Regions from separate parts of the Methylobacterium sp. 285MFTsu5.1 genome, predicted to be linked through region 1. Evidence: riboswitches for the same ligand, from Rfam matches in the RefSeq annotation. Region 1 holds a riboswitch; each other region holds the start of a gene.
What was found. Region 1 has a riboswitch for cobalamin ahead of H288_RS0102960 (TonB-dependent receptor). Riboswitches for the same ligand answer to the same signal wherever they lie in the genome.
Positions count from the first base shown of each region.

Region 1 (10,150 bases):
TGGTGCTGATGCTTCTCGACCACCTGCGGGAAACCTGGTTCCTGCACGTGCCGGTCGCCGACCCGATGGATGCCAGGACCGCCCTGCCGGCCCTGTATCTCGCACGCCTCGCGGTCAGCCTGTGCGCGCCCATCTTCATCGTGCTGACGGGGGTGGCCGCGTACCTGTTCGGCACCCGGCACACGCTGGCGGAGACGCGCGCTTACCTCGTGAGGCGCGGGCTCGTCCTGATGGCGCTGGAGGTGTTCTACCTCTCGGAGCTGTACTGGGGGGTGGCCAGCCCGACGCTTTGGCTTCAGGTGATCTGGTGCATCGGCGTGTGCATGATCGTCCTGGCGGCGCTGGTCGGCCTGCCGCGCTCGTTTCTCATCGCGGTCGGGATGCTGCTCGTTTGCGGGCACAACCTCCTCGACCCGATCCACCTCCGGCCCGATGATCCCTTCTTCACCGTCTGGGCCATGCTGCACCAGCGCGACGTCATCGCGCTCCCGTTCGGTCTGGTGGCCAAGACGACCTACCCGGTGCTTCCCTGGATCGGGGTCATCGCGCTCGGCTATGCCATCGGTCCGTGGTTCCTGCCGGGCGTCGCCACAGGCACGCGCGAGCGCCGTTTGGCTGTCGTCGGCATCACGATGCTGGTCGCCTTCGCGCTGCTGCGCCTGGCGAACGACTATGGGGACAAGCCCTGGTTCGTTGTCGACGACAGCGTCCTGCGGACCGCGATGAGCGTCTTCGCGCTGACGAAGTATCCGCCCTCGCTGCTGTTCCTGCTTCTGACGCTCGGGCTCGGGGCGCTATTGCTCGTCGCGCTGGAGCGGATGGGCGACCGCCCGGTCGTCGCCGCGCTGGCGGTTTTCGGCGGTGCTCCGCTCTTCTTCTACCTGCTCCATCTGACCGTTCTCCGGTTGCTCTACCACGGCGCGTTCGCGATCTGGGGCGCGACCCAGGGCACCGTGTTTGGCGTCGGCAATTACGCGTGGGTCCTGGTGTGGTACGCGGCGCTGATCCCGCCCCTATACTTCCCGACCGCCTGGTTCTCGCGCCTCAAGGCGTCGCGACGCGACATTGCCTGGCTCAAGTACCTCTAGGGTCGAACCCATCGGCTTCGGTATACGACGGTCTGCTTGCGACCCAACACGGACATTGAACCGAGCGGGCCGATATATCGGAAGCAACCTTATGGAGGATGGCCGCTAGTACGTCCGGCCTTTGTCGATTTCTTCTTGAGCCTCGACCTGTGATGCGGCCTGGAAAGGCGTTCCTACGTTACCGTCAGCCTTATCGAACTCTCGTCGTTCCATAGCCTTGTTATTAGTCGGCCATGGCCCCGAGGCGATCCATTTGTTTGAAGAATTCAAACGTCCTTGTTGGTACGGATAAAACCACTCAAGTTCCGACCGATCCGAACTCATTGCGATCTCCTACTAGACGGTCGAGCGATCATCTGCGGAACGGAATACGCGTGCAAGGCCGCCACGACCCATAAACACCCATTGAGATTGCATCAGCGCGCGTTCCAGCTAGGTCCGCTGTCCACCTAACTCAGACTTGCACGTGCGTCCGAGATGTAGCCGTGCCTGGCGTCCCACCAAAGGCGGCCTAGACGGGGCGGTCTCGTTGGTGCCCCGCGGCCATCCATGCACGGGTTATCGAGGCGGCGACCGCCCCCCTCGAACGCCACACATCTGAACAACGTGTTTCCCAGCGTTGACGGATGGACGCATCGCAGCCTAGCTTGAGCGTGACGGTTCCCCTCGGGGATCAAAAGGGAACGCGGTGAGGCCACGCCCGTGAGGGCTCGGCCGATGCCGCGGCTGCCCCCGCAACTGTAAGCGGCGAGTCCTTCATCACGACGTCACTGGGCGGCCTCGCCCGGGAAGACGATGAGAGGGCGACGACCCGCGAGCCAGGAGACCTGCCGTCAGCCGTGGTCACACGCGGAGCTTGCCGGGCGGGGTGTCCTGGGAGGTGTCGCGGCGCCGTGGTTCCCTTGAGGACGCGACCGCCGAGGCCTCGTTCGCGGTGACGTGCCACAGCCGTCCCCCGAGGCCGTCCCGTGTCCTGTTCCACTCTCTACGCGCTCCACCGCGTGCTGGCGCTGTCCTGCGCCGCATCCGCCTTGTTCGCCGCCAGTCCCGCCCTTGCCCAGCAGGTCGCCGCGCCCTTCGCCGATGCCCCGGGAGGCGCGCAGGCCGCGGTCTCCCTGTCCGAGATCTCGGTGTCGGCCACCGGCGTGCCGACGCCGATCGCCAATACAGGATCGAGTGTCACCGTGCTCACCGACCGCCTCCTTCAGGAGCAACAGCGCCGGACGGTGCCGGATGCCCTGCAGCAGGTGCCCGGCCTCAACGTCGTGCAGACCGGCGGCGCCGGCGGCCAGACTTCAGTCTTCATCCGCGGCACCAACTCGAACCACGTGAAGGTCCAGATCGACGGCATCGACGTCAACGACCCCTCGACCCCGAACCGCGCCTTCGACTTCAGCCAGTTGCAGACCTACGACCTCTCGCGGATCGAGGTGCTCCGGGGGCCCCAGAGCGGCCTCTACGGTGCCGACGCCATCGGCGGCGTGATCTCCGTCGTGACCAAGCGCGGCGAGGGACCGGCCCGGGCGACGGCGACCGTCGAGGGCGGCTCGTTCGGCACCTTCAACCAGTTCGGCAACGTCTCGGGTTCGGAGGGGATCTTCGACTACTCGGTGTCGGTCGGCCACATCCGGCAATCCGCCGTCCAGGTCACCCCGTTCGAGCTGCTGCCCCGCGGCGTGCCGCTGCGGACCGCCTTCACCGACATCAAGACGGTCTCGACCAAGCTCGGCGCGCAACTCACCGACGAGTTCCGCCTCAACTACGTCCTTCGCTTCTCCGACAGCACTTATCTCGACCAGGCCGACGGCGGCTTCCCGTACGTGCCGCTGCCGTACCGGAACCTCAACGATCAGCAGCAGCTGATCATGAGGGGCGAGGCCGAGTGGACGCCGGTGCCGGGCTTCCACAACGTCTTCGGGGCGAACTACTCCAAGTTCGATCGCTTGTTCGCCGGCCCGCTGGATCCCCTCGCGCCGCCGACGCCGACGACCTACCTCGGCGAGCGAACCCGGTTCGATTATCGCGGCGACTGGCAGATCTCTCCCGACAATCTCGTCCTGTTCGGTGCCCAGCGCGAGGACGAGCGCTTCGAGACGACCGGAATCGACCGGTCCAACGGCAACACCGCCGGCTTCGCCGAGCTTCAGACGACGCCCTTCGCGGGGGCCGCGCTGGTCGCCAACATCCGCCACGACGCGAACGACCAATTCGGCGGCGCGACCACCTACCGGGTGGCGCCGAGCTACATCGTGCCCGGCACCGGAACCCGCCTAAAGGGCAGCGTCGGGACCGGCTTCAAACCGCCGACCCTGAGCCAGCTCTACCAGGACTACCCGGGCTTCCGCTTCTTCGGGAACCCGAACCTGCGACCGGAGGAGAGCTTCGGGTTCGACGGGGGCTTCGAGCAGCCGCTGTTCGACGGGTTCATGACGGTGGGGGCGACCTACTACGAGACCGACTTTAAGAACCTCATCCAGACGACCTTCCTCCCGACTTTCTCGACCAACGTGAACGTCGGCCGGGCGACCGCCTACGGCACCGAGAGCTTCGTCGCCCTGCGTTTCAACGAGTTCTGGAGTGGGCGGCTGGACTGGACCACCACGGTGACGAAGGATGAGATCGCCCACCAGGAACTGCTGCGCCGGCCACGCAACAAGGTCAGCGCGACCGCGATCTGGAACCTGATGCCGGGCCTGACCATGACCGGCACGCTCATCGTGCTGGGGTCGTTCGTGGACGGCAACCGGGACTTCTCCGTGCCGCGCCTGAGGGCTCCCGGCTTCACGCTGGTGAACCTGTCGGTCAACTACGCCTGGAGCGAGACCCTCACGGTTTTCGGGCGGATCGATAACCTGTTCGACCAGCGCTACCAGAACCCGACTGGCTTCCAGGGTCCGGGGCTCGCCGTCTATGGCGGCGTCCGCGTGACCTCGTTTTGAGGTCGCCGATGCCCTTGCGCCTCGCGATGGCCCTCGCGGTGATCCTGTCCGCCGTATCCGCTGGTGCGGCGGCGGGTCCAGTGCGCGTCGTCTCGATGAACCTGTGCGCCGACGAGCTCGTCCTGCGGCTGGCCGACCGCAACCAGGTTCTGGCCGTCACCTATCTCGCCCGTGACCCGCGCGGGTCGACGGTCGCGAGCGAGGCTATCGGGCTGCCGGTGACGCGGGGCCTTACCGAGGAGGTCGTGGCTTTGAAGCCCGACCTGGTGATCGCCGGAGCCTTCACGACGCGCACGACGGTGGGCATGCTCAAGCGCGTCGGCGCCCCCGTGCTCGAACTCGGCGTGCCGGCCGATCTCGACGGCGTTCGTGCCCAGATCCGGCAGGTCGCGGCGGCCCTGGGCCACCCCGAACGGGGCGAGGCGATGGTCGCGGCGCTCGATGCGCGTCTCGCTTCCATCGTGCCGGCGAGGCAGCCCCTCCGCGCGCTCGTCATGCGCCCGAACGCGTTCACGGTCGCGCCCGGGGGGCTGGGTGACGCGTTGATCCGCGCCGCCGGCCTCGCCAACGTCTCGGCCGAGATCGGACGTGACCGTTTCGGGCAGGTGCCCCTCGAAGCCGCGGCGCTTGTGAACCCGGACCTGATCGTCGTCGACGAGGGTGCGCCGGGCTGGCCTTCCTTGGCGGACACGCTCCTGTACCATCCCGTTTTCCGGGCCCTCGCGCGGGCGCACCGGACGGTCGACATCCCGAACCGCTTCTGGACCTGTCCGGGGCCGCAGGTCGCGGAGGTCGTGGCGCATCTCGCCGATGCGGCGAACGAGCGGGCACCCCGGCCATGAATGCGCCGGTCACCTCGCTCCATCCAACGGTCTCCCGTCGCCTCGGCACGCCGCGCGCCCGGCGAACCGTCATCGCCGTCCTGGGCCTCACCACCCTCGCGCTGACGCTCGCCTCCATCGCCATCGGCTACGCGCCCTTCGACGTGCCCGCCGCCTTTGCGGACCTCATCGCCGGTCGCACGACGCTGCCGGCCCTGGTCCTTTGGGAGCTTCGTATTCCCCGCGCGCTACTGGGAGCCCTGGTCGGCTTCAGCCTCGGCCTGACCGGCGCGGCCATGCAGGGATACCTGCGCAACCCGCTCGCGGACCCCGGCATCCTCGGCATCTCGTCCGCCGCGGCGCTGGGCGCTGTCATCGTCTTCTACGGCGGGTTCGCCGCCACCATGGGCCTTGCCCTGCCGCTCGGCGGCATCGCCGGCGCCGGCGTCGCAGCGCTCCTCCTGAACGCGCTCGCCGCCCGCGGCAGCAGCACCCTCGGGTTGATCCTTGCAGGAGTCGGGCTGTCGAGCCTAGCCGGGGCTTTGACCGCGCTGGCGCTGAACCTGTCGCCGAACCCCTACGCGGCCCTGGAGGTCGTGTTCTGGTTGATGGGCTCGCTCAGCGACCGCAGCCTCGACCACGTGCTCCTATGCCTGCCGCTGATGGCTGTCGGCTGGGCCCTCATGCTGTCGACCGGCTCCGCCCTCGACGCCCTGACGCTCGGCGAGGACACCGCCGCAAGCCTCGGGGTAGGCCTGGTCTCAGTGCGCCTGCGTCTCGTTACGGGCGCGGCCCTGGCCGTCGGCAGCGGGGTCGCGGTGTCCGGAGCCATTGGTTTCGTCGGCCTCGTCGTGCCGCACCTGATGCGGCCGCTGGTCGGGTCTCGCCCCGGCGCCTGCCTGCTGCCGAGCGGCCTCGCGGGAGCGGTCCTGGTCCTTGCGGCGGATATCGGCGTGCGCCTGCTCGCCACCCGGCCGGAACTCAAGCTCGGCGTCGTGACGGCGCTGGTCGGGGCGCCATTCCTGATCGTGCTGCTCCTGCGCAGCCGCGGGAGGCGGGCATGAGCCTCGGCCTGCACGGCGCCCAGGTGACGTTGGATGGCCGGGACATCCTCTCGGACATCGATCTGACGTTTCGGCCGGGCCGCTTCGTCGGGCTGGTCGGCCCGAACGGGGCCGGGAAGACCACGCTCCTTCGCGTTCTGGCAGGGGTCATTGTCCCGATGCAGGGGCAGGTCACTCTCGACGGCCGTCCGTTGTCCGGCTTAGCCCGCGAGGAGCGTGCCCGCCGCATCGCCGCCCTGTTCCAGGGGGCCGGCGTCGGCTGGCCGATGACCGTTCGCGAGATCGTGGCGCTCGGCCGGCTGCCGCACCGTCGTGCGTTCGCATCCCTGGCCGAGGCCGACGATGCCGCGGTCGAACGGGCGATGGCGCGCACCGACATCGTCCATCTCGCCGCCCGAGCCGAGCCGACCCTCTCCTCGGGCGAGCGCATGCGCGCTTTGCTCGCCCGGGCGCTTGCGGTCGACGCGCCGTGGCTTCTTGTCGACGAACCGGTCACGGCCCTCGACCCAGCGCACCAACTCGACGCGATGGCGCTTCTGAGGAGCGTCTCCCGGGACGGCACCGGCGTCGTCGCCGTGCTGCATGACCTGACGCTCGCGGCCCGGTTCTGCGACCGCATTGTCGTGCTGGCCGGTGGCCGCCTCGTCGCGGACGGCACCCCGGAGGAGGCCCTGACCGACGTCATACTGAACGAGGCGTTCGGGGTCACAGCCGAGCGGGGCTGGGCTTCGGACGGAACACGATACATCCTGCCTTGGGCGCGGTCCGGGGCTCAGACGGAGGAACGCGATGACGTCACCATCACGTGCTGACGCGGTCACGACCCTGCTGCGCGAGGCGTTGGCTGATCCCGGCACCGCCTGGAGCCTCGGCAGCTTCGGGGCCATCGCCGAGTTCATGCGCGATCCCGACGAGGCTACGTCGCCGTTGCCGGACGGGCGCATGGGCCTGGCGACTGAGCGGGGAGCCATCGCGCTCGCCCCCAGTCCCGACCTGCGTCCGGTGGCCTACGAGACCGCCGTCGCGACCGGCTGGAACCACGCCGTCGCCCTGTGCCTGCCTGAGGCGAGCTGCGCGATGAACCGGCGCGGCGTGGTGACGGAGCTCGGTCCGGATCGGGACGCCGCCCGCGAACGGGACCGCGATGCCATCCTGTTCGATCTGGGCCTCGGCATCCTGGCGGTCGATGCCTGCGTGCGCACGAGCGACCCGGAGGCCATCGCCTGTCTTCGGTCCGGTGTCGGGCTGCCGCTGTTCGACCCTGCGAGCCCCATCGGCCGCCAACTCGTCGCGCTAAGCCCTCACCGGGTGTTCATCGCTCGGATCGGACGCATCGAGGTCTACGCACCGATCCCGGGCCCCGGCGGCACCAGCCCGGAGGGCCCTCACACTCATGTCCTGCCCAAGCTCCTGCGCGGCGGCCGCACGCACGCGGCGACCACGCCGATCCCGGCAGGCTGGGTCCCCTGCGCCGGCATTCATCCGGCCCACCCCTACAAGGACATGATGGGCCAGCGGATCGCCTTCGACGTAGCCCGGCACGACGCGTTTCAGAGCCTCCTCGACCGGTGGGGTGATCCTGACTTGCTCGCAGCCAAGCGCGGCGGAGACCTCGGCCCGGACAGCTTCGTGTCGAACCGCCACGCGCAGGCTGCCCGCCGTGTCGCCGAGGTCCAGGCGCGCTACCTGCGCGGTGAGACCGTCGAGGCTGACCCCGAGCTCGACGAGGACGAGGACGCCGCCAACCATGCCTGACACAGTGCTCCATGGACGTTGAGGCACCCCCGCGCCGGCAGCGGGTGGTAGGGCTGATCGGGTGCCCCGGTTCGGGCAAGACCACCTACGCGCGGCGGTACGATCCGTTGCAGGGGTGGGTGCACCTCACCCTGGACGACCTGCGCCAGACGTTCTGGCCACCGGATCGTCACGTCTACTGGCAGGTCCGACGGACGGGCTGGGACGAGGAGGCACGCGGACTGCTCCACGGCATGAAAGTCGCCGCCCTGGACGCGGCCCTTGCGGCGGGGTTCAGCGTCGTGATGGCCGACACCCACCTGACCCGCGAGGTGTTCGAGGCCGAGCTACGGGTCATCGAGCGATACAACCTGTCGGTCGAGTGGAAGGTGTTCGACCTTCCCTGGGAGATGCTCCTCGCCCGCAACGAGGATCGCGGCAGGATCGACCAGTCGCATCGGCAGCCGGAGACCGTCCTGCGGCTGACCTATGACGCCTTTCAGGCACCAGACGCATGGTGGCGGTCGCTACCTCCAAGTCAGGTTGAATTCGTAAGATCCTGATCACCTCGCGCCCGAGGCGTTGATGGGTCAAGGTTTGCCTCGGGCTGGACGCCTCGAACGGCGAGCACCCAGTCGTCGAACTGCTCCTGCCCGTACTGGTTCTTCGCGAGGTTGCAGGCGAGGTGCGTGATCTGGACGTTGGCCGCGTCGTAGGAGCCGTTGGCGCTGTCGACGCGGTCGGCTGACGCCTTGAGCATCGGGTTGCCGGTGGAGGCGACCAAGGGGCCTCTGCAGAGGGCGCACTTGCCTCGTTGCACGTCCAGCCAAAGCCGCAGGATCAAGGCGTTCATCTCCGCGAACGGAGGGGCGAACCGTTGTGGATTGATCCGTACGTTCTGCTCGCCTCCCCTGCTGACCCGCTCGCAGATCAGTTGGGTCATCCGTGATGCCTCCTGCCGGATCGTCTTGTCGATCGCGGGGTTCGTGCTCTCCCTGAGGCCGATGTAGGCGGCGACGCCCTCCCGCAGCGTTAGCGTCAGCGGTTTGATCTCAAGCGCCATGATGGCCGCCCGTTCGTCGGGGTGGGCCTCGATGACGTTGCCGCGGTTGGCGATCTCGGAGAAGGTCCGGTAGGACTTCGGCATCACCCTCCGCGCCTCGGGATAGGGCGGGCCCACGATGTCCGCGGCGCGGATCGCGGCCAGGGCGTGCGGCCACCGGTCCCCGTGATGCTCGATTGAGTTGTTCCAGCTGTCGACCGGGACGATCTTCTTCGTCTCCAGGATCTGGTTGGGCTCAATGACGACGGCCGAGAGCAGGCAACTCCGGTGGTCGGGATTTTCCGTGGAGGTCGGGCTGGTGGTGCCGACGTAAATGAGTACGTCACGCCCTGGCAAGAACTTCCTCCGAAGCCATGCCCCAACCGACGGCTTGGTGAAGGAGACGCACGGCCAGTAATCGTTGATCGGCCCCCACTCACTCTTCAAGAAGACGCGCCCGGCCGGCTGCATCATGTCGGAAATCAGCATGAGTGGCCTGCTGCCGGTTTGGTGGATACCGTTCAAACCTAACCATTTCGCGCGCGCCGCGTAGCCCGGTTCAGCACCATGAATGAGAAGGATTGGGGCGGTTTTCCCGGCTGCGAAATGGTAGTCGAAATTCCCCGGACAGGGCGCAATTTGCCGGCTTTAAGCCGCCTCAAACGCGATGAGAACGAACGACCGCCGAGAGCAGCAAACGCGTAATGAAATCCCCGCCTCAAATTTCGCAGCCGTTTTCCCCTCTGTGACGGTCTTTTTTGGATCCGAAATGGTTCCGAAATTCACTGGCAAGTTAGGCGCGAAGGCCGTTTCCGGTTCGGTCTAAGCCGGCGATGAAATCCGGAGCGTCCGCACCTATCTGCGGGAGCCAGATCCTCGGAGCTGCGATGCCTTGCGTCTACTGCCACCGTCCAGGCCCGTTCAGCGACGAGCACGTCCTAACCCGCGCCTTCTCCGGTGGAGGAGAGGACTGGGTTCTTGTCGATACCGTTTGCGATCCTTGCAACAAACTGTTCCGGACCTACGAGCGGGCCTGGACGAGCGCTCCAGGGGAGGCGGTCGCGCGGATCGCTTTTGGGCCAGCCGGGCGTAATCGTGGCGGCCAAGCATATCAGGCACACCCATCGGAGCACATCTACTTCGTCGCGCCGGACGATCCGGTATCCTACGAGGTAGACATTCTTCGAGGGATTGAGCCACGCTTTCGGCCGCAGATTGCACTCTCTGGTGCAGGCTTTACACAAAGGGCCTCGACGATGGAGGACGTCGGCCGCTTCAAGACTGCCTTGGATGCATTTCTCCCTCGGCGGGAGATCACACTACAGAAGAGGCGCTTTCCGGGAGAAGCCCGCTTCAGGGTCGCTATACTCTCCGACGCAGATACCTTCGCCGTCGAGCGCATCGAAATGAGGCGGCAGCCAGTCGACGCATGGCTCGACCGTTTTCCAAATAACATGGCGGT
Region 1 covers NZ_KB911270.1:595,598-605,747, forward strand. Annotated here, with positions in the region: gene H288_RS0102955 (heparan-alpha-glucosaminide N-acetyltransferase domain-containing protein) at 1-1,088, shown strand, start outside; cobalamin riboswitch at 1,729-1,938, shown strand; gene H288_RS0102960 (TonB-dependent receptor) at 2,057-4,027, shown strand; gene H288_RS0102965 (ABC transporter substrate-binding protein) at 4,036-4,869, shown strand; gene H288_RS0102970 (iron ABC transporter permease) at 4,866-5,912, shown strand; gene H288_RS0102975 (ABC transporter ATP-binding protein) at 5,909-6,724, shown strand; gene H288_RS0102980 (hypothetical protein) at 6,702-7,667, shown strand; gene H288_RS0102985 (AAA family ATPase) at 7,679-8,209, shown strand; gene H288_RS0102990 (hypothetical protein) at 8,185-9,177, opposite strand; gene H288_RS35010 (hypothetical protein) at 9,576-10,150, shown strand, end outside.

Region 2 (10,150 bases), on a different contig from region 1:
GGGGAACCGGTCCTTCAGGCGCCGCCAGAGGTGCATGAACGAGCCGTAGAAGAACGGATCGCCCTCCGACAGGATCGCGACGTCGCGCCCGGCGCCCAGGTGATCGGCGAGCTGCCCGGCCGCCTCGTCGTAGAATCCGGCCAGCGCCGCGACGTAGTCCGGGTGCTCGGGATGGATCTCGGTCGTGTAGGGATAGGCGAGGGCCATCTCGCGGGCCGGGTCGCGCAGGATCGCGTCCGCGATGGTGCGGGCGTTGCCCCGCCGGCCGCGCTTGCAGAAATGCACCAGCACGGGCGCGCGCATCAGGATGCGCTGCGCCTTCACGGTCAGCAGCTCCGGATCGCCCGGGCCCATCCCGACGCCGTAGAGCGTGCCCGTCACCGCGGCCGCGGGGATCTCCTCGGTCGGGCCGTCGAGGCGCTCGAAACCGTCCATCACTCGACCTCGCTGGCGAGCGCGTTGACCGCCGCGGCCGTCATGGCGCTGCCGCCGCGCCGTCCGTGCACGACTACGAACGGCACGCGGCCGTCCCGCGCCAGGGCCTCCTTCGACTCCGCCGCGCCGACGAAGCCGACCGGAATGCCGATCACCGCGGCGGGCGGTGCCACGCCGGCATCGAGCAGCTCCAAGAGGCGGAACAGGGCGGTCGGGGCGTTGCCCACCGCCACGACGCTGCCCGGGAGATGCTCCCGCCACAGCTCCATGGCGGCCGCGGAGCGGGTCGTGCCGAGGCTCTTGGCGAGGTCCGGCACGCGCGGGTCGCCCAGGGTGCAGATCACCTCGTTGCCGGCCGGCAGCCGCGCCCGGGTGACGCCGTCGGCGACCATGCGGACGTCGCACAGGATCGGTGCGCCGGCCTTCAAGGCCGCGACGCCGGCCTCGGCGAAACCGGGCGCCATCTCCACGTCGGCCGGCAGGTCGGTCATGCCGCAGGCATGGATCATGCGGACGACGACGCGCTCGGCGGCGCCCGACCAGCGCCCGAGAGCGGACTCGGCGCGGATCATTGCGAAGGAGCGCGCGTAGATCGCGCCGCCGTCGCGGATGTAGTCGTAGCGGGACGGGGACTCGTGGGCCGCGGCTGGCTCCGATCCTGTCTGGCGCAGGGCGTTCTGGCTCGCGCTCATGCCGGTCTCCTGGTCCTCCCGCATTCCGAAGGGGTGATCTCCGGCGCGAAGGCGGCGGAGAGCCCGTCGATCTCGGCCCTTCCTAGCCGCTCCAGCACGGCCTCGATAGGGAGATCCATCGCCGGCTCATCGCCGGGCGCACCCCCGATCACAACGCCGTAGAGGCCGTCGCGGCCGACGAGGGTCAGGTCCGCCGCACCCGGCCGCGCGCAGCCCTTGGCGCAGCCCGAGACGTGCGCGGCATGGCCCGCGGCCGCCAGGGTGCCGAACGCCGCCGCGAGGCGGGCCGCGTCCGCGAGCGTGGGGGTCGATCCGGAGGCGCAGCCCGGCGCCCCCGTGCAGGCCGCGATCGCGCGCCGCGGATCGTCGGGGACGACGATGAACTCGGCCGCGAGCGCCGCAATCGCGGCCGCCGCTTCGGCAGCGGCCGGCGCCAGCATCACGAAGCCGCGCGTGGGGGAGAGGCGGATCTCGTCGGAGCCGATCGCCGCTGCCGTAGCCGCGATCCGGTCGAGGGCGTCGGCAGTGCAGCGCCCGAAGGGCGCGTCGGCGGCGACGCTCCGAAGGTCGCGTCCGCCCGCCGGACGCGCCGGCTCCCGTTGCGGTGCGAAGCCCCGATGCGCCTGTGCCGGTCCGGCGGGGGACTCTCCTGACGGAAGCGCCTCGGTCAGCGCGGTCCGCTCGTCGTCCGACAGGTCGCGCATCCGGCGCCGGCCAGTCCGCGCGAAGGCTCCGAGCAGGGCCGCCACGTGGCCCGGCGCCGCGTCCTCCGCGCAGGTCAGGAGCGTCCGCTGGGTCTCACCGTGCGCGACCGTGATCGCGACGCGGCCCGGCCCCTCGGCGACGACGCAGAGATCCGCCTCCGGCAGCGCCCGGCCGGGGCGGCCCTCGACAGCGACCAGGGTCTTGGCCGGCAACCCCGGGATCGCGAGCCCCGCGGTCTCGATCGCCCGGGCGAGGGCCGGCACGTCGATCGTCTCGTCCGGGTCGTGGCCGGCCAGGGGGCTCGTGAGCGTCAGGCGCTGGGGGCCGCCGTCGGCGCGCACGTCGCCGAGGCCCCGGGCCGCGAGCCAAGTGGCCAGCGGCGCGCGCGTCGCCTCGGAGACGCCGCGTATCTGGAGATTGGCCCGGGCGGTGAGATCCAGGTGCCCGTTCCCGAAGCGCCGCGCACCCTCCGCCACGGCGCGGGCCTGATCGAGGGTCAGGATCCCGAGCGGCGGATGCACGCGCGCGAGCAACCCGTCGCCCGTCGGCATGGGCCGCGCCAGACCGGGACACCAGCCCCGGCGGGCCGGTGCCTCGGGCAGGACGCGCCGATGCGGGGCGGCACTCACTCGGCGGCCTCGCGCATCAGGGCGTCGGCCGGGAGGGCGTTGCGCCGGCTGTGCCAGAGGCCGCGGTCCCGCGCCTCGTCGAACCGCTCCAGGATCGCCCGGGCCGCGGCGGGATTGGCGGCGCGCAGGCGCTCGAACACCTCGGCGTCGGCGATCCAGGCCGCGTAGAGCGCCTCGAAGCCCGCATTTGTCACCGCGTCGCTCGCGGCGGCCAGGACGAAGACCGCGTCGAGCCCCTGGGCGAGCTCCTGCGCGCCCCGGTAGCCGTGGCGCAGCTGGGCCGCGATCCAGCGGGGGTCGGCGAGGCGCCCGCGGATCAGGCGGGCCGCGTCCTCGCGGGCCGTCCGCGCCTTCGGCCGTTCCGGGACCGACACGTCGAGGCTGTAGAGGGCGGGGCTCGCCCCCTCCAGGGCCGCGGCCGCCGCGAAACCGCCCATCGCGTCGACGGCGGCGTCGCCGTCGAACAGGTCGCGCTCGGCCACGTCGAAGGCGTGGAGATAGGCGTCGGCCGCCGCGACGCGGGCGGCGAAATCGGCGTCGGGCCCCTCGCGGTCGCCGTAGGCGTGGCCGCTCGCGGCCAAGTAGGCGCGGCCGAGGTCGGCGCGGCCGTCCCAGGCGCCGTCGAGGGCTGTGGCGGCGGTGCCGGCGCCGTAGCGGCCGGGCGCGGCCCCGTAGACGCGCACCGACGCGTCGCCCCGCCGGCGCGCCGCCGCGAGGGGATTCTCGTCGTCGGCCTCGTCCCGGTCCGCCACGGCGCGGGCGGCGCGGTCGAGCAGCGCCAGCGTGTCGGGGAAGGTGTCGCGGAACGCGCCGGAGACGCGGACGGTGACGTCGATCCGCGGCCGGTCCAGCATGGCGAGGGGCAGGATCTCGAAGCCGGTGACGCGGGTGCTGGCATGGTCCCAGACTGGCCGGACGCCCATCAGGGCCAGGGCGTGGGCCACGTCCTCGCCACCGGTGCGCAGGGTCGGCGAGGCCCAGAGATCCATGACGATCCGGGCCGGATAGGCGCCCTCGTCCTGGAGGTAGCGGGTCACCACGGCGGCGGCGGCCTTCTCGCCGAGGAGTGCGGCGGCGCGGCTCGGGATGGCCCGCGGGTCGAGGGTCGCGAGGTTGCGCCCGGTCGGGAGCACGTCGGCCCGCCCGCGCGACGGCGAGCCCGAGGGGCCCGGCCGGACGAACCGCCCGTCGAGGGCCGCGAGCAGGCCGGTCCGCTCGGAGTCCGCGCTCGCCGCGACGGCGTCCGCGGCCCCGTCCGGGGCGCGGGCGAAGACGTGCAGGCCGTCCCGGAAGACGGTCTCGCCGAGATCGCAGAGATGGGCGTCGAGCCGCGTCAGCGCCTCGTCCATCGGCGTGTCCGGGCCGATCCCGGCACCGTCCAGCAGTCCGGACGCCGCAGCCTCCTCCAGGATGGCGCGGGCGATGAGGTCGGCGCGGCGGGGGTCGAGCACGCTGGCGGCGGAATACTCCTCCACCAGCTCGCGGAGGCGGGCCGCCTCGGGCGTCAGCGCGTGAACGGCGGTGTCGGGCGTGAGGTGCCCGAGCGCGACCCCGCCCAGGCGGCGCTTGAGCGGCGCGGCCTCACCCGGGTCGTCGACGATGAACGGGTAGATCACCGGCAGCCCGCCGACGCAGAGCGCCGGGAAGCAGTCGGGTGACAGGGCGACGGCCTTGCCCGGCAGCCACTCCGCGGTGCCGTGCGTGCCGAGCTGCACCAGGGCGTCGAATTGCTGCCGCAGGCCGAGATGGAAGGCTAGGTAGGCGTGGGTCGGGGCGCGGTCGAGGTCGTGGTAGCCGGTCTTGCGATCGGGGTCGCGGCCGCGGTCGGGCTGGAGGAAGACCGCGAGGCCGCCGTCCCGGACCATTCGGAACCGGAAGGCGCCGTCGACGCAGGCCGGGTCCGCCTCGGCCTCGCCCCAGCTGTCGGTCACGGCGGCGCGGACGTCCTCGGAGAGCGTGCGCCACCACGCCGCGTAGGCCGCGAGCGGCACCCGGAACGCGGGCGGCCCCTCCGTGAGCGCCGCCATCAGCGCTCCGGGCTCCGGAAGCGCGCCGGCCGCGTAGCCCGCGGCCGCGAGGTCGGCGGCGATCGCGCGGGCGCTCGCGGGCGTGTCGAGGCCGACCGCGAAGCCGGCCCGGCCGCCGCGGGCAGGGTAGTCGGACAGGACCAGGGCGACGCGCCGGGCCGCCCGGGGCAGGGCGGCCAGCCGCAGCCATCCCGCGGCCCGGTCGGCGAGCGCGGCGATGCCGGCCTCGTAGGGCACGGCGCGCCGCTCGGCGAAGCCGGCGATCTCGGCGCTCTCCTCCTTGAACGAGATCGGGAAGCCCGAGAGCCGGCCGTCGAATTCCGGCAGCGCGACCTGCATGGCGAGATCGGCCGCGCCGAGACCGCGGGCGGAGGCCTCCCAGGCCGCGCGGGGCGACCCCACCGTGAAGGCCTGGAGAACCGGGCAATCGGCGCCGTCGAGCACGAAGCCGGTCTCGTCCTCGCGGGCCGAGAAGGCGGTGGCGGCGATCACGAGATCGGGCCTGCGCGCGCGCACGGCAGCGGCGACCGCGGCGGCGGCCTGCGGCTCCTTCAGGCTCGACACGGCCATCGGCAGCACGCCGATCCCGCGCGCCCGCAGGGCGGCGGCGAGGGCGACGAACGGGCCGGTGTCGCCGCCGAGCACGGCGGAGCGGTAGATCAGCAGGAGCGCGACGGGCTCCGCCGCGCTGCGCGCTCCGGCGAGCGGGATCGCGGTTGCGGCCGCGGAGAGGGCTGCCTCGAGGGGAAGAACTCCGCAGCCGGGGCACCAGGGAAAGCCGCGCGGGAGCGGCACGGGCGGCTCGACCGGTCCGTCGGCGCCCAGGCGAATCGCCAGGCGCCGCAGCATCCGCCGCAAATTGTCGGGGCCGCCAGCCCGGAAATAGGCGTCGAGCTGCCCGGCGAGGTCGGGATCGGTGGAGAAGGCGGCGAGGCGCGGGTCCGGCCGGTCGTCGCCCGGCAGGACCGCGAGGACGACGCCGTGCGCCCGCGCGGCCTCGGCGCAGCGCTCGATCCCGTAGCGCCAGTAATCGAGGCCGCCCAGGCAGCGAATCACCACGACCTTGGCGCGCGCCACGACGCGCTCGACGTAGAGGTCAACCGAGAGCGGGTGCCGCAGCCTGGCGAGCTTCGCGAGCCGCAGGCTCGGCAGGCCGGGCTCCGCGGCGTGGGCCTGCCCGACCGACGCGAGGTCGCTGTCGGTGAAGGACAGCACCACGAGGTCGCCGGGCTCCTGCCCGAGATCCACGGCCGCCTCGCCCTCGTCGAGGGAGACGGAATCGATGCGCACGAGGTGCACCGCGGCGACCCCTAGAGCGAGTCCGGGCGGGCGTGCGCGACCGGCCTCATCCCGCGAGGGCCGCCGCGACGGCGTCCTTGTCGAAGCCCTTGAGGCCGATCACCACCAGCGTCCCGTCGCGGGCTTCCCCGGCCCGCCAGGGGCGGTCGAAATGATGGGTCACGCGTCGGCCGACACCCTGCACCACGAGGCGCATCGGCTTGCCCGCGACCTCGGCGAAGCCCTTGATGCGCAGGACGCCGGCGGCCTCGGCCGCCGCCTCGACCCGGGCCGCGAGATCCCCCGCGGTCACCGCCGGGCGCACCGGAAGCGCGACGGTCTCGAAATCGTCGTGGTCGTGGTCCTCGCCCTCGCCGTGATGCGAGGGGCGGGCGTCGAGGTCGTCCTCGGCGGCCGCGCCGAGACCGAGCAGCACCCGCGGGTCGATGGCGCCGTTCTCGGTCTCGACCACCTTCACGGCGCGGGGCAGGTGCCCCTCGACCTCGGCGCGGACCCGCGCCCGCGTCGCGGCGTCGATCAGGTCGGCCTTGTTGACGACCACGAGGTCGGCGCAGAGGAGCTGGTCCTCGAACACCTCCTCCAGGGGGTTGTCGTGGTCGACCGACTGGTCGGCGGCGCGCTGGGCCGCGAGGGCCTCCGGATCCTCCGCGAAGGCGCCCGAGGCCACCGCCGGGCCGTCGACCACCGCGACCACTCCGTCGACGGTCACCCGCGAGCGGATCGCCGGCCACTGGAACGCCTGGACCAGCGGCTTCGGCAGGGCGAGGCCGGAGGTCTCGATCAGGATGTGCTCCGGCGGCTCGGCGCGGCCGAGAAGGGTCTCCAGCGCCGGCACGAAATCGTCCGCGACCGTGCAGCAGATGCAGCCGTTCGGCAGCTCGACGATGGCGTCCTCGGTGCAGCCCTCGACGCCGCAGGCGGCCAGGAAGGACTTGTCGAAGCCGATATCACCGAACTCGTTCACCAGGATCGCGAGGCGGCGCCCCTTGGCGTTCTCGACCACGTGGCGGACGAGGGTCGTCTTGCCGGCCCCGAGGAATCCGGTGACGATGGTGCAGGGGATCTTGTTCACGAGGGTCATTCCGCGGGCTCCAGGGTGCCGGCGGGGACCGGGCGGGGTTCTGGGAAAGGGGGAATGCGGGCGATCACGCCCTTGCGGAACGCCTCCGGACGCTCGCGCCAGGGCACGATGCCGTCCGGGGTCGCCGCGTAGGCCGCGAGCCCGCCGAGGATGATCTCGGCCGAGGCGGCCGGATCCATGTCGCCGTAGACGTAGGTCCAGCGGTCGGCCGCGGCGACCGCCACGGTGCAGGGCCGCTTGCAGACCGAAAGGCACTCCACCGCCTCGACCCGCAGGTCCGGCGTGGCGCCGCTCCGCGCTCGAAGCGCCTCCAGCAGGCGGGCCCCGGCGCGGGGCCCGTCGGGGTCGTCGTCCGGCCGGCGGCAGGTGGTGCAGACGTAGAGAACGGTCTCAGGCACGGGCCGCTCCCCGATCCGCGCCGCGGGCGAAGGCCTGCCACGCCCAGCCGAGCCCCAGCCCGATCAGGATCCAGAACACGAAGCTGATGGCGAGCGACCGCGCGGCGAATTGCGCGGCGAGCGCGGCCGGAAGTTCGGACGCGGCCTCGGGCGCCTGCGGGGCACCGACGACGTGCGGCGCGATGATCAGGACGAGCCCCCCGAGGATCGTGATCAGCGCGCGGCGTATCGTGATCAGGTAGAGCCCCATCCCGGTCGCCGCGGCGGTCATCACCCACCACGCCTGCCGCGTCGCGAGCGGGGCCGCCGCGCTGCCGGGCAGTTCCGGCGGCAGGCCGAGACCCGGCGCGAGCGCGACGCTGGCGAAGGCGGCCACCGCGAAGGCGAGGCCGACCTGCGGCGTGGGTTCGCGGCTGCAGGCGAGCATCACCGCGCCGAGCAGCAGCGCGTAGCCGACGCCGCCCACGAGGGTCGCGAGCCCGGTGAAGGCCATCCGCGGCAGGCCGGGCGCGGGCTGCCATTCCGGCGCGGCGTCGGGCGCGGCGTGGTCGTGCCCGGCATGGGCGAGCACGATCGGGAACGCCTTGATCGGGAGCGCCTTGGCAGCCCGGTTCGGCGCCTCCTGCTGCTCGTAGCGCTCGGCCGCGACGATCAGCGGCGAGGTCAGCGTGAGTTCGAGGCCCGTCACGATGGCAGCCGCGAAGAAGCCGGCGGCGAGGGCCGCCGACAGGAGCCGGATGATCATCCCTGGTCCGGGGACGTCAGTGGCAGGGGAAGTTCTGGGTGTGCCGGAAATCGTGCGCCGCGTTGTGGAGCGCGATCGCCGGCGAGAAGCCCGCCATGAACAGCAGGCCGAGGCCCAGCACGGCCGCGAGTGCGACGGCGATCGGGCGCTCCGACGCGCGGGTGCCGGCGGCGATGGGGGCGAGGGTTTGCGTCGTCATCAGAAGCGTCTCCAGCCGCCCCACCGGCGGCATTGCGGGATCCTGTCGCGACGGCAGGTCTCCTGGCTCGCGGCTCGGCGCGCCCACCGCCTTCCCGGATCGCTCCGGTGGCGCTTGGCGGGCGCTCGCCGCTCACAGTTGCGGGGGCAGCCGCGGAATCGGGGCTTCAAACCCCTCACCGCATTCCCTTTTCACCCCGTCTCCGGGGCACCGTCGCCCGGCCGTTGTAGACGCATGACCGCCGGGACACAACGGAGCGGCGCCGGATCGCGGCCGTTTCCCGCGCCCGCCCCGCGATCGGGGCGGGCTTGACGGCCGCGCCCCGGAGCGGGCACCGCCGCACCCGATACCCGCCCGGCCCCGGCGCGGGCGCTGAACTCCCGGAGACCCGATGGCCCCGACAGACGATCCGACCCCGGTTCTCGTCGATCTCGCGGCAGGCCGTGAGCCGCGGATCGTCTCCGATGTGGGCACGGGAACGACGTGGCTCGAGGTCGACCTCGGCGGCCGCTTCCCGATCCATTCCGTCGCCCTGCGGCCGGGGGAGGGGGCGGTTCCCGCGGAGCCCGGCGACGTCGCGGTGGCGGTCTCGCAGGACGGCGTGACGTGGGCCGAGCCGGACCTCGCCGTCTGGACCGCGACCCCGGACGCCCTCGTCGCCGCGATCGTCCCCGACGAGCGGGCCTGGGCGCGCGCGGTCCGGATCGCCGCGCCCGAACCGGCCCGGATCGCCGGCATCGGCATCCGCGCCGACGAGGCCGCGGTCGACCTGATCGCGCTGCGGGCGATGCTCGGCCTCGACGTGACGCTCCTGAACGAGAAGCCCGGCGCCAACGTCTACGTCACCTACGCGCTCCAGTCGGCGCCCGACCGCGCCAGCCATGCCCTGGTCGGCCTGTCGCTGTTCGAGAACGGCGCCTTCGGCAACTGCCTCGTCCAGTACATCATCGCGGTGACCATCGCGAAGTCGCTCAACCTGAAATACATCAAGGTGCCCAAGGTCGACCGCAGCAAGGTGATCTTCCTGACCGAGCGGCTGACCTGCGACGGCATCACCTTCATCCCGCCGGACGAGCCGCTGCCGGCGGACGGCTACTTTTTGTCGGGCCTGTATTTCGACCCGACGCAGTTCGAGCGCGTGACCGCGCTGCGGGGACCGGCGGATTCGCGCGCGATCGTGCAGAGCGTGATCCGGCCGCTGTTCAACGGTCTGCCGAAGAACTTCCCGGTGAAGCCCGACGACCAGCTCCTGATCCACATCCGGTCGGGCGACATCTTCAGCACCTGGGTCGATCCGCACTACCCGCAGCCGCCCTTCGCGTTCTACCGGATGGTCATCGACCGGCTCCTGGCCGAGGGCCGGATCCGCTCGGTCAAGCTCGTCTTCGAGAACAGGCTGAACCCGGTCATCGCCGAGGTGGAGGCGTACGCGGAGCGGCGCGGATTGCCGGTGGAGATCCAGAGCGAGTCGCTGATCTCCGACGTCGCGGCGCTGGTGAACGGCCGCTACCTCGTCTTCGGGCTGGGGACGTTCGGGCCGGGGATCTGCCACCTCTCGGACCACGTCGAGCAGGTCTTCTACTTCGCGTCGAACTGGCCGCAGGGCTTCCAGTCGATCCCCACAATCGGGAAGGTGGTCGAGGTCCGCGATCTCGAGGGCCGCTACATGAAGGTCGGCGAGTGGCAGAACACCGACGCGCAGCGCCGGACGATGGTGGATTACCCGGCCGAGGCCCTCGCCTTCGACGACGCGTGACCGGCTTGGCGGGCCGGAGGCGCTACGGCGCCGTCCGGAGATGCTCGGCGGGGGCTCCGGCCGGACGGGTCGAGCCGGCGTCGCGCACCTTCAGGGCGTCCGTGTACATCCGCTCCACGTCCGTCCGGAAGGCGGCGCGCGAGTCCGGTCGCGTGTAGAACATGTGCCCGCCCGGATAGACCGC
Region 2 covers NZ_KB911285.1:100,267-110,416, reverse strand. Annotated here, with positions in the region: gene H288_RS0121470 (precorrin-2 C(20)-methyltransferase) at 1-435, opposite strand, end outside; gene H288_RS0121465 (precorrin-8X methylmutase) at 435-1,127, opposite strand; gene H288_RS0121460 (precorrin-3B synthase) at 1,124-2,383, opposite strand; gene cobN (cobaltochelatase subunit CobN) at 2,458-5,787, opposite strand; gene cobW (cobalamin biosynthesis protein CobW) at 5,834-6,868, opposite strand; gene H288_RS0121445 (DUF1636 domain-containing protein) at 6,865-7,266, opposite strand; gene H288_RS0121440 (CbtA family protein) at 7,259-8,011, opposite strand; gene H288_RS0121435 (CbtB domain-containing protein) at 8,028-8,210, opposite strand; cobalamin riboswitch at 8,245-8,440, opposite strand; gene H288_RS0121430 (discoidin domain-containing protein) at 8,602-9,966, shown strand; gene H288_RS0121425 (peptidase S10) at 9,989-10,150, opposite strand, start outside.
Region 2: linked by a shared signal. The riboswitch ahead of H288_RS0121435 (CbtB domain-containing protein) and the one ahead of H288_RS0102960 (TonB-dependent receptor) in region 1 are both predicted to bind cobalamin.

Region 3 (10,150 bases), on a different contig from region 1:
ACCGTTCCGCCTGGACGCCACCGGCTACTTCACCCGCTACACCGGCTTCATCTACCGGAACTACACGGGTCTGACCTGCGACGACGACTTCGCTTCCTGCGGCGTCGGCACCGACAACCGGCAGATCGTCTACCAGCAGCAGAACGCGACCTTCTACGGCGCCGAGATCATCGGCCAGTACGACCTCGTGCCGGTGGGCAACGGCTTCGCCGGCGTCGAGGCGCAGTTCGACTTCGTCCGCGCCCAGTTCGACAACGGCGCGAACGTGCCGCGCATCCCGCCCTACCGGCTCGGCGGCGGCGTCTACCTGCGGGCCGACGGGTGGTTCGCGCGGGTGAACCTGCTCCATGCCTTCAGCCACGACGCCACGGCCGTGTACGAGACGCCGACCCCCGGCTACGACGACCTGCGCGCCGAACTGAGCTACACCAAGGCCGTCGATCCTGCGGTCTACGGGGCGAGCGCGATCACCCTCGGCCTCCAGGGCCGCAACCTCCTGAACGACGATATCCGCAACTCGACCTCGTTCAAGAAGGACGAGATCCTGCTGCCGGGGCGGAACGTGCGGCTGTTCCTGACGGCGCGGTTCTAGGGCCGGACATCAGGCCGCGTGATCGTGATGATGCTCGAGAGGGATGGATCATCGCCGGTCCGCTTCCGGACGGCGCTGTTTGGCCGGGCGCCGCTGCTCCGCCCCTTGTCCCCCGTCTCCCTGTTGTGAAGGTAGATTATATACAATAAACGCCGGGGTTCCCGATCTTCGCCACCGAGTGACGACAGGGGTGCCCAGGCGGCGGATGCAACCGTTTTTCTCGACAGATGGGATTCATCCCAGAAACGCGGTCCGCCAATGGCGGGAACTGGTCTGCGAGCGTCTCGTGCCTGCCGAGATCGAGACGCCGGACGGTCTCCCGTTCCAGGGACGGCTGAACGTGACGTGTATCGGCGCGATGCCGATCTCGCATTTCTGGCACACAACCGTGCGGACCAGAATCACGGACGCCGAAGCGCGACGCCGCGGGAACCCCGATCGGGTTTTCGTGCTCCTGAAGCTGTCCAGACGGGATACAATCCAGCAGCTTGACCGGGAGGCGAAGACCAAGCCGGGCGACCTCATCTTGCTCGACTCGAGTTCATCCGTGATGGAGGCGGAGACCGGCGACTCCTTGGTCATCGATCTGCCGCACCAGCGTTTCGAGACCGTTCTGGGCCCGTCCCGACTCTACACCGCGCTCACGGCCGCAGCGGACCTCGCCTCGACGACCCTGACGGGCTCGTACCTTCAGGAACTCGTCCGGGTCAGCGATCGCCTCACTCCTGACGCGGCCGAGCGCATGGCATCGATCGGCGTCGACCTGATCGTGGCGAGCCTCGCCGAACGGATGGCGCAGGAGGCGCCGCGTTCCATCCACGGCAACGTCACGGTCCAGCGCGCCAAGGCCTATGTCGAGGCGAACCTGAGCGACCCGAACCTGGACCCGCCCCGGCTCGCCGCCGCGATGGGCGTGTCGTTGCGGCGGCTGCAGGAGCTGTTTCATGAGCGCGGCCGGCACATCTCCGACTACATCTGGGGACGCCGCCTGGAGGTGGCAGCCAAGCGCCTGACCGACCCGGCCTGCGCCGCCCTGTCGATCGGCCTGTTGGCTTATGGCTGCGGCTTCAGCAGCCAGGCGCATTTCGCGCGCCGCTTCAAGGATCGCTACGACGTGAGCCCCCGTGAATACCGACAGGCGCACAGGCCGGACGTGGAGGTATCTGCGTCCGCCTCCGGTCTGTCGTCCTGATGCGCAGCACGACCGGATCGGATCGGAAGCCACCGCCGGGCCGATCTCGACCGCTCGACAGCACACGCTGAATCCGACCTCAGGCGGACAGCGTCCGACGCAGCCTGCGCCAGCCCGCCACGATCCCGGTGACCGCGATGCCCGCCGCCAGGAGATTCAGGACCCACTGGGCCGTATCGTGCAGGGGGCGGTTGCCGGTGAGCCCCGGCAGGTCGAGCCGGTGCGCGGCGTCGAACAGCCAGCGGTTGATCCGGCCCGAGCGGTCCAGGCGCTGGAGGATCGTGCCGTCCCGGGGATCGACATGGAGCCACGTGGCGGCCGCGTCGCCGAAGCGCAGGCGCAGCACCGGAAGCGGCCGTGGGTCGGCCCCGTGGGGATACCAGTAGGCGTCGTAGGCGTATAGCGGGCGGATCGACCGGAGGGGACCGTCCGCGAAACCGTCGGCCGCGGCCGTCGCGATGCTGCGCGCGTCGAGGGCGGTCGCGCCGTCCGCTGCGACCGTCCGGAGGCCGTCCGCCGTCTCGGCGACGATCCACCAGCGTCCACCGATGGCGGCGAAGCGCAGGATGCGCGTATCCGGCACGGCGCCATCGCGGAGCCGGTGCGGATCGAGGCCGAGCGCCGGCGGGATTCCAGCATAGGCGGCGCGCAACGCTACCGGCGGGCTGGTCGCGCTGAACCAGCGGTTCGGGTTCATGGAGATCCAGCCGCTGACGATGAACGTGCTCAAGCCGAGGCCCCCCGCGAGGCCGAGCAGGTGGTGCCAGCGCGCCAGCCCGCGATAGGGCGTGACCGCCCCGGCCGCGTAGCGCCGCCGAAGGCGCAGGCGCCAGATCCCGATCGCGCCTCCACTCAGCGCGCCGAGGGCGGCGAAACCGGAGAGCCACAACAGGATCGTCCGCCACAGCTCCGGCCGGGCCCGCAGCGGCGTGAGGTAGATCCAGTGCGCCACCGAACCCACCCAGTTCCAGCCCCGCTCGAAGCGTGTCGTGTCGAGGGCGATCTCGCCGGTCACCGCAGACACGTAGAGCTCGGTCCCCGCGGCGTCGCCGAGGGCCACCTTCAGGAAGGGCCGGAGCGGGTCGTAGCGGGCCGTGACGGTCCACTGGTCGCGCGCGACCTGCTCGGCCTGCGCAGCCGGAGCACCACCGGCCGCAACACGCAGCGCGTCTGCGGGTGTCAGCGGACCGAGCCGCGCGCCGGTCCGTGCCGAGACCGTCACCCGGGTGCCGTCGTGGCCGGCGATCCGGTAGACCGGCTCGTCGCCCCGCATCTCCAGGCCGAAGGCGGCCGGCACGCCGGCGAGCCCGCCGGCCCGCAGCGCCGCGTCCGGCGCGACCGCGACCTGATCCCAGGCGATCGGGGCGAGCCGCGACAGCCGCTCGGCCTCGGTGAGCGCCGGGAACGGCACGGAGAGCATCACCAGCCCGGAGCCGATCCACAGCGCGAAGAACAGCCCCGCGGCGATCCCGGCCCAGCGGTGGAACAGGAGCAGCCAGCGCCGTCCCGCCTTGCCGAGCCGGCGCGGCAGGCTCACCACGTCACCGTGTAGGCGACCTCAACCGAGCGCGGGCGCCCGAGCAGCCAGTTGGTCCCGACCCCGTTCACGGCGTTGCCCGAGATCGCGTAGACCTTGTCGAACAGGTTGTAGACCCGCACGGACAGGCGTGAATCCGCCGTCACCTGATGGTCCAGGACCGCGTTGACGAGGTTGTAGGCGGGGCGCCGCGCCGTGTTGCCGAAGTCGCTGTAGACCTGCCCGACGTTCTGCAGTCCGACCCGCGCGGTCCAGTCGCGGGTGACGTCCCAGGTCAGCCAGAGGTTGGCCACGCGCTCGGGCACGTCGATCGGCTGGTTGCCGACGTACGAGACGGTGGCGCCGTTCACCGTCTGGTCGAACCGGTCGTACTGCGCGTGGAGGAGCGCGAGGTTGCCGTCGAGCCGCCAGCCCGGCGCGAAGCGCCAGCCGAGCGCCAGCTCGAAGCCCTGCGAGGACTGGCTCCCCACCTGCGTGGACAGCGTCGGCTGGCCGGGGATCGCCGAGATCAGGTTGTCCTTGACGATCCTGTAGCCCGCGACGGTCCATTCGAGGGCGCCGTCGAAGGCCAGCCCCTTGGCGCCGATCTCGACCTGATCGCCGGTCGCGAGCTTGAAGCCGGCCAGCGACTGCGACAGCGTGATCAGGCTGTTCACCGGGTCGGTGGCGAAGCTGTACTGGGCGTAGAGCGCGCTGTCCGGCGTCGGGTTGTAGACGAGGCCGAACCGGTAGCCGAGCGCCCGATAGGTCTTCTCGAACCGCGATCCCGTCTGCAGGTCCTCGCGGTTCAGCGTCGGCACGTCGAGGCGCACGCCGGTGAGGAACGACAGCTTGTCCGACAGGATCACCCGGTCCTCGGCGAAGACCGAGGCCTGGCTCGTCTGCGTCGCGTAGGCCGGGCGCGCCCGGCCGTTCTGCGGGAACAGGCCCGGATCGTAGCCGGTGAGCGGCACGCTCGTGGTCTGGTCGAAGTAGAAGTTGTTGGTGTGGCGGAAGTCGATGTGGTTCACGTCGAAGCCGGCCACGAACTGGTTCGGCAGCCCGAACAGGCTGCCCCGGAACGTCGCGTCGAGGCGGTCTCCGACCTGCTCCTGGCTGTGGTAGATCTCCAGGTAGTCGCCCCGGTCCACGAGCCCGGTGCCGCGGTTGTAGCTGTACTGCTCGACGTCGAGCCAGTGGCGCCGGCTGGTCAGCCGGTAGGCGGTGTTGCGGATCGTGATATCGGCCGAGGGGGACCACTCGGTCTTGAGCTGGGTCCAGTTGTCGGCCCAGGTGATCTTCGCGTCGCGGACGTTGTAGTTGTTGAACCGGATGAGATCCGGGATCCGTCCCTCGACCAGCGGGGTGCCCCAGTAGCGGGCGGGCTCCTGGTAGCCGAGATCGTGGCTCAGGGTGAAGGCGAGGTCGGCGCTCGGCCGGAACAGCAGGGCGGCGGAGACCGCGAGGTTGCGGAAATCGCCCTCCGGCCGCATCCAGCCGTCGGCGCGGTTGCCGCTGACGTTGAGGCGGTACGCGAAGGTGTCGCCGTACTCAGCCTGGCCCAGCGGGCCGCCGGAATCGAGGGCGAGCCGCGCGACCCCGTCGGTGCCGATCACCGCGCGGGCGGCGTTGATCGGCACGAAGACCGGCTTCTTGGGCACCACGTTGATGACGCCGCCGATGGCGCCGTCGCCGTAGAGCACCGAGGACGGCCCGCGCAGCACCTCGATCCGCTCGACGTTCCACGTGTCGAACGGGAAGGTCACGGTGTTGGCGCCGACGTAGAAGCGCGTGCCGTCGTAGAGCTGCTGGATCGAGTTCGGTCCGGCGAAGCCGCGGGACGTGAACGCGCCGTTGCCGTTGCCGGGCGCCGCGATGGTGGTGATGCCGGTCGCGTCCTGGGTCACGGCCTCGGCGATCGTGTCCTGGCCGCGCAGCCGCGCGGTCTCGCCCGACACGATGTCGAGGCTGGCGGGCGTCTCCAGCGGCGTCAGGCCGAGGCGGCTCGCGGTCCGGTCGGGCGTGCGCAGGTTGAGCCCGTTCGGCGGGAGGCGGCCCGGGTCGCCGCCCGCGCCCGCGACCGACAGCTCATCCAGCGTGACCGCCTCCTGTGCGGCGGCCGGACTGGCGAGGAGCGCGAGGAGAACGCCGCAGAGGGGGGCCCGCCCGCCGAGGCAGGAGCGATGGGTCGATGGAGACATGGGGAAAGTGGTCCGTGCACGGCGCGCGCCGGCCCCCGCGTCCTACAGGCATTGTAATAACATTACAATGCGCCCGCTGTCCGGTAGCCTCTGCCCGTGCGGGCGCGCGACGGCGAGCTGCGACAGGGCTCAAGGGAGTCGGGACAGCGGAAACGGGCATGGGGAACGGCGTCGCGGGCGCGCTTGCTGTGGCACGTCACCGCGAACGAGGCCTCGGCGGCCGCCTCCCCTCGGGACTGGCGGCGCCTCGACACCCGCCAGGACACCCCGCCCGGCGCGTTTCGCGTGTGACCACGGCTGACGGCAGGTCTCCTGGCTCGCGGGTCGCCGCCCTCGCACCGTCTTCCCGGGGTGACCCAGTGACGTGGTGGTGAAGGGCTCGCCACTTACAGTTGCGGGGGCAGCCGCGGCTTCGGGGCGAACCCCTCACCGCGTTCCCTTTTGATCCCCGAGGGGAACCGTCGAACACAGCTTGGCCGTAGCGGGGGCGGGCGTCAACCGTGTGTCCGGTTGTTGCCGTGGATCGGCGCGCTGTGCGCCGGTCCGTTGCGGCCTCGCCGACGACGGGCTAGCCCCTGCGGGATGACGGTCTGGCGGCCCCCTGCGGAGATTCGCGTGAAGGCACTGGGTCTTCCCCGGCGCGGCAACAGCCTGCTCGTGGCCGAGGTCCGCGCGGATGACGGGCGGCTGAAAGGCGTCCGGCCGCTCGGCGGCAGCGTCGCGTTCGGCGAGCGGGTCGAGGACGCCCTGATCCGGGAGTTCCGGGAGGAGCTCGGCGTCACCGTCTCGGTGCTCGGCGGCCCCCGCGTCGTGGAGAACATCTTCACGCACGAGGGGCAGGTCGGGCACGAGGTGCTGTTCCTGTTCCCCGTCGCCCTGCCGCCGGGGCGGTTCGACGGGCAGGAGCGCTTCGTCTTCCACGAGGATTCCGGCACCGCCTGCGTGGCGCGGTGGTGCGATCTGGACGGGCTCGACGTGCCGGGCGGTCCCGACCTCTTCCCCGCCGGCCTGAAGGACCGCCTCCGCGACGCGTGGCGCGCGGAGCCCTGACGGACCGGGTCGGCCCACCGCCTTTGCCGCTCGGCGCGGGCGATGCTACAGCCGGGCAATCCCATCGGTCCGGACGTCCGCGACGCCGCGGCCCATGCGCCCGGACGCTCCGTCCGACGCGGAGACGGGTGCCGGCGGAAGCATGACGATACGACCTCCCAGAAGCGGCGGGCCGACGGGGCGCAAGCCTCAGGCCGGCAAGTCCAGCGCCAGCAAGTTCAGGGGCGGCAAGGCCCAGGCCGACGGCCGCGCCCGCACGGGCCCGCGCACCAGCGCCCGCGACGCCGCCGAGCGCGCGGCCCGCAACCGCGGCGAGGATGCCGGCACCCGCGATCCCTGGGGCGCGCAGGCCGCTGCGGCCCCGGCGCCGGCCCGGCCGCCGAAGCCGCGCCGCGACGCCGCCGCACCGCGCGACGCCGCGGCGGGCAAGCCCGGCGGCCGGCCGCCGGCCAAGCGCTCGGCGGCCCCCTCCCCGGCCCTCGCCTCTGCCCCCGCGCCCGGTCCGACCCGGCGCGAGCAGCGCGCCGCCGCCTCCGCGACCCTCGCTTCCGGCGTGCAGACCCTGACCGTCGAGCCGGACGAGGCCGGGATGCGGATCGACCGCTTCCTCACCGCCCGCTTCCCGCTCCTGCCCTTCACCCGCGTGCAGACCATCGTCCGCAAGGGCGAGTTGCGGGTCGACGGCAAGCGCGCCAAGCCGAACGACCGGCTGGAGCCGGGCATGAGCGTGCGCGTGCCGCCGCTGCGCCTCGACCAGCCCACCGAGCGGCCGCGCAGCGCCGCCCGCGAGCAGGACGACGCCGCCTTCATCCGGTCGCTGATCCTCTACGAGGATGCCGACATGATGATCCTCAACAAGCCCTTCGGCCTCGCGGTCCAGGGCGGTTCGGGGACGGTCCGGCACGTGGACGGCCTGCTCGCCGCCCTCACGGGTCCGGACGGCCAGAAGCCGCGCCTCGTCCACCGGCTGGACAAGGACACGGCCGGGTGCCTGATCATCGCCAAGACCCGGCTCGCCGCCGCGACGCTGGCCAAGAGCTTCCGGTCCCGGGCGGCGCGGAAGATCTACTGGGCGCTCACCGCGGGGGTGCCGCGGGTCCGGCAGGGACGCGTCTCGACCTACCTCGCCAAGGAGGAGCCCACCGACGCCGACGCGCGGATGCGGGTCGCCAAGCACGGCGACGAGGGCGCGAGCCACGCGCTGACCTACTACGCGATGGTCGATCAGGCGGCCCAGAAGCTGTCCTGGCTGTCGTTCAAGCCGGTCACCGGCCGCACGCACCAGCTGCGCGCCCACGCGGCCCATATCGGCCACCCGATCGTGGGCGACCCGAAATACTTCTCCGTCGAGAACTGGGAGCTGCCGGGCGGCATCCAGAACCGCCTCCACCTGCTCGCCCGGCGGATCGTCATCCCGCACCCGCGGACCGGCAAGCCGGTCGACGTGAGCGCGCCGCTCCCGCCCCACATGGCGCAGAGCTGGAACCTCCTGGGCTTCGACGCCGCCCGCTACGACCCGATCGTCGAGGCTCCGGAGGCCTGAGCCCGCAGCCAGGGCACGATCGCGTCCGCCAGCGGGTCCGGGGCCTCGAGCGGCAGCATGTGGCCCGACCCGTCGATCACCCTCAGCGTCGCGCCCGGGATGCCGTCGCGGAGCTCCCGCGCCTCGTCGAGGCTGCGCAGGGCGTCCTGGGCCGCCGCCACGACCAGGGTCGGGCAGCCGATCGCGCCGAGGCGGTCGCCATCGGATTCGCGCGCCTGCCCGGCCTGGCGCAGGAAGACCTCTCCGCCGAGCCGGTCGCCCATCTGCCGGATCCGGCTCAGGAGGGCGCCGTCGCCGGCGCGGTCCGGGTGCACCGACTGGAGGATCGCCGACCGGCTGAGGCCCCGGTAGCCCTGCTGGCGGATATGGGCGACCGCGGCGGCCTTCCGGCGCGCCTGGGCCGGCGTGTCGGCCCGCGACGAGGTGGCGACGAGGACCAACGCCTCCACCCGGTCCGGCACGAGCTGGGCAACCGCGCGGGCGACGTAGCCGCCCATGGAGAAGCCGACGAGCCCGAAGCGCGGCGGCGCCTCCGCGACGACGCGGCGTGCCATGTCGGCGATGGCGGCGTCCCGCGCGAGGTCGCCGTGCGTGATCGGACCCACCTCGGCGAGGCGCGCGATCACGTCCGACCAGAGGTCGGCATCGGTCATGAAGCCGGGCAGCAGCACGAGGTTCATCGCCGGATCACCCTTCCCGTCCCCCCGATAACCGTCACGCCAGCGCCCGTCAGCGCCGCGGCATCTCCGGTGAAAGTCGGGTGCGGTCCGAGCGTCCCGCGCGGCGCATGCCTTGGCAACCGGCCGCGCCGCCTCATATGCTGCCCCGCGCCCCGCCGATCCGCCGCGGGGCCTGTTCCCGGCGGTTCGAGACCCTGACACATGAAGCTCGCGATGCTGGCCTGCCTCGCCGCCCTGTGCCTCACCGGGCCGATCGCGCATGCCGCGCCGGGCGAGACGACCAGGGCGGCGCCGACGGCGAACGGCACCCACCCCCCCGAGACGGCGACCCCGCATCCGGCCCCGGCGCCCGCCCCGGGCGCGGCGCCCGCGCAGGCCGCCCCGCGCACCGCCAACAGTGCCCGCGCGGAGCGCCGGCGGCGCTCCTACGCGGCCTGCAACCGCGCCTCGCATCAGCGCGGGTTGCGCGGCGGCAAGCGCCGGCGCTTCCTGATCCGGTGCCGGCTCGGCTACGAGCGGACCCGGATCCCCGGCGGCCAGCCCGCCGCGGCCGCGCCGGCCCAGCCGGGCCGGAAGCCGTGACGGGGACCCGCCTCCTTTCACCCGCGCCGTCGGGGCGGCTCGCGGCGCGACTTCCGGCGCGTCGGTCGCGATGAGGCTCGTCGTCTTCGACGTCGACGGCACCCTCGTCGACAGCCAGCACCTGATCGTGGCGGCCCAGGAGGTGGCGTTCGCGGAGAACGGCCTGCCGGCGCCCGGGCGGCGGGAGGCCCTGTCGGTGGTCGGCCTGTCGCTGCCGCAGGCCTTCCGGCGCCTCGTGGGCGAGGACGGCCCGGTCGCGGAACTCTCGGAGAGCTACAAGCAGGCCTACAACCGCCTGCGGCTCGACCCCGCCCACGAGGAGCCCCTGTTCCCCGGCATGGCCGACCTGCTGACCCGGCTGCACGGGCGCTCCGACGTGCTGATCGGCCTCGCCACCGGGAAGTCGCGGCGCGGTGTCGACCGGCTGATCGCGCATTACGGCTGGGCGGACTGGTTCGCCACGACCCAGAGCGCCGACGACGCGCCGTCGAAGCCGGATCCGACCATGCTGCAGCAGGCGATCCGCGAGGCCGGCTGCGAGCCCGAGGCCACCGTGATGGTCGGCGACACCACCTTCGACATCGCCATGGGCGTGGCGGCCGGTGCGACGGCCGTCGGGGTCGCCTGGGGCTACCATCCGCCGGACGCGCTCTACGGGGCCGGGGCCGTGACGGTGGTCCCGAGTGCCGCCGCGCTGGAGGCGCTGCTCCTCGAGGGGCTCGCGACCGGCTCCTGATCGCGGGAGGCTCGCGCGCGGGGCCGGAAGCGCCTATCTCGCCTCCATGAGCGATCAG
Region 3 covers NZ_KB911279.1:91,849-101,998, reverse strand. Annotated here, with positions in the region: gene H288_RS0116410 (TonB-dependent receptor) at 1-592, shown strand, start outside; gene H288_RS0116400 (helix-turn-helix domain-containing protein) at 798-1,784, shown strand; gene H288_RS0116395 (peptidase) at 1,864-3,321, opposite strand; gene H288_RS0116390 (TonB-dependent siderophore receptor) at 3,318-5,501, opposite strand; cobalamin riboswitch at 5,786-5,979, opposite strand; gene H288_RS0116385 (NUDIX domain-containing protein) at 6,084-6,551, shown strand; gene H288_RS0116380 (RluA family pseudouridine synthase) at 6,694-8,094, shown strand; gene H288_RS0116375 (alpha/beta fold hydrolase) at 8,061-8,774, opposite strand; gene H288_RS0116370 (hypothetical protein) at 8,976-9,356, shown strand; gene H288_RS0116365 (HAD-IA family hydrolase) at 9,427-10,092, shown strand; gene H288_RS0116360 (ATP12 family protein) at 10,139-10,150, shown strand, end outside.
Region 3: linked by a shared signal. The riboswitch ahead of H288_RS0116390 (TonB-dependent siderophore receptor) and the one ahead of H288_RS0102960 (TonB-dependent receptor) in region 1 are both predicted to bind cobalamin.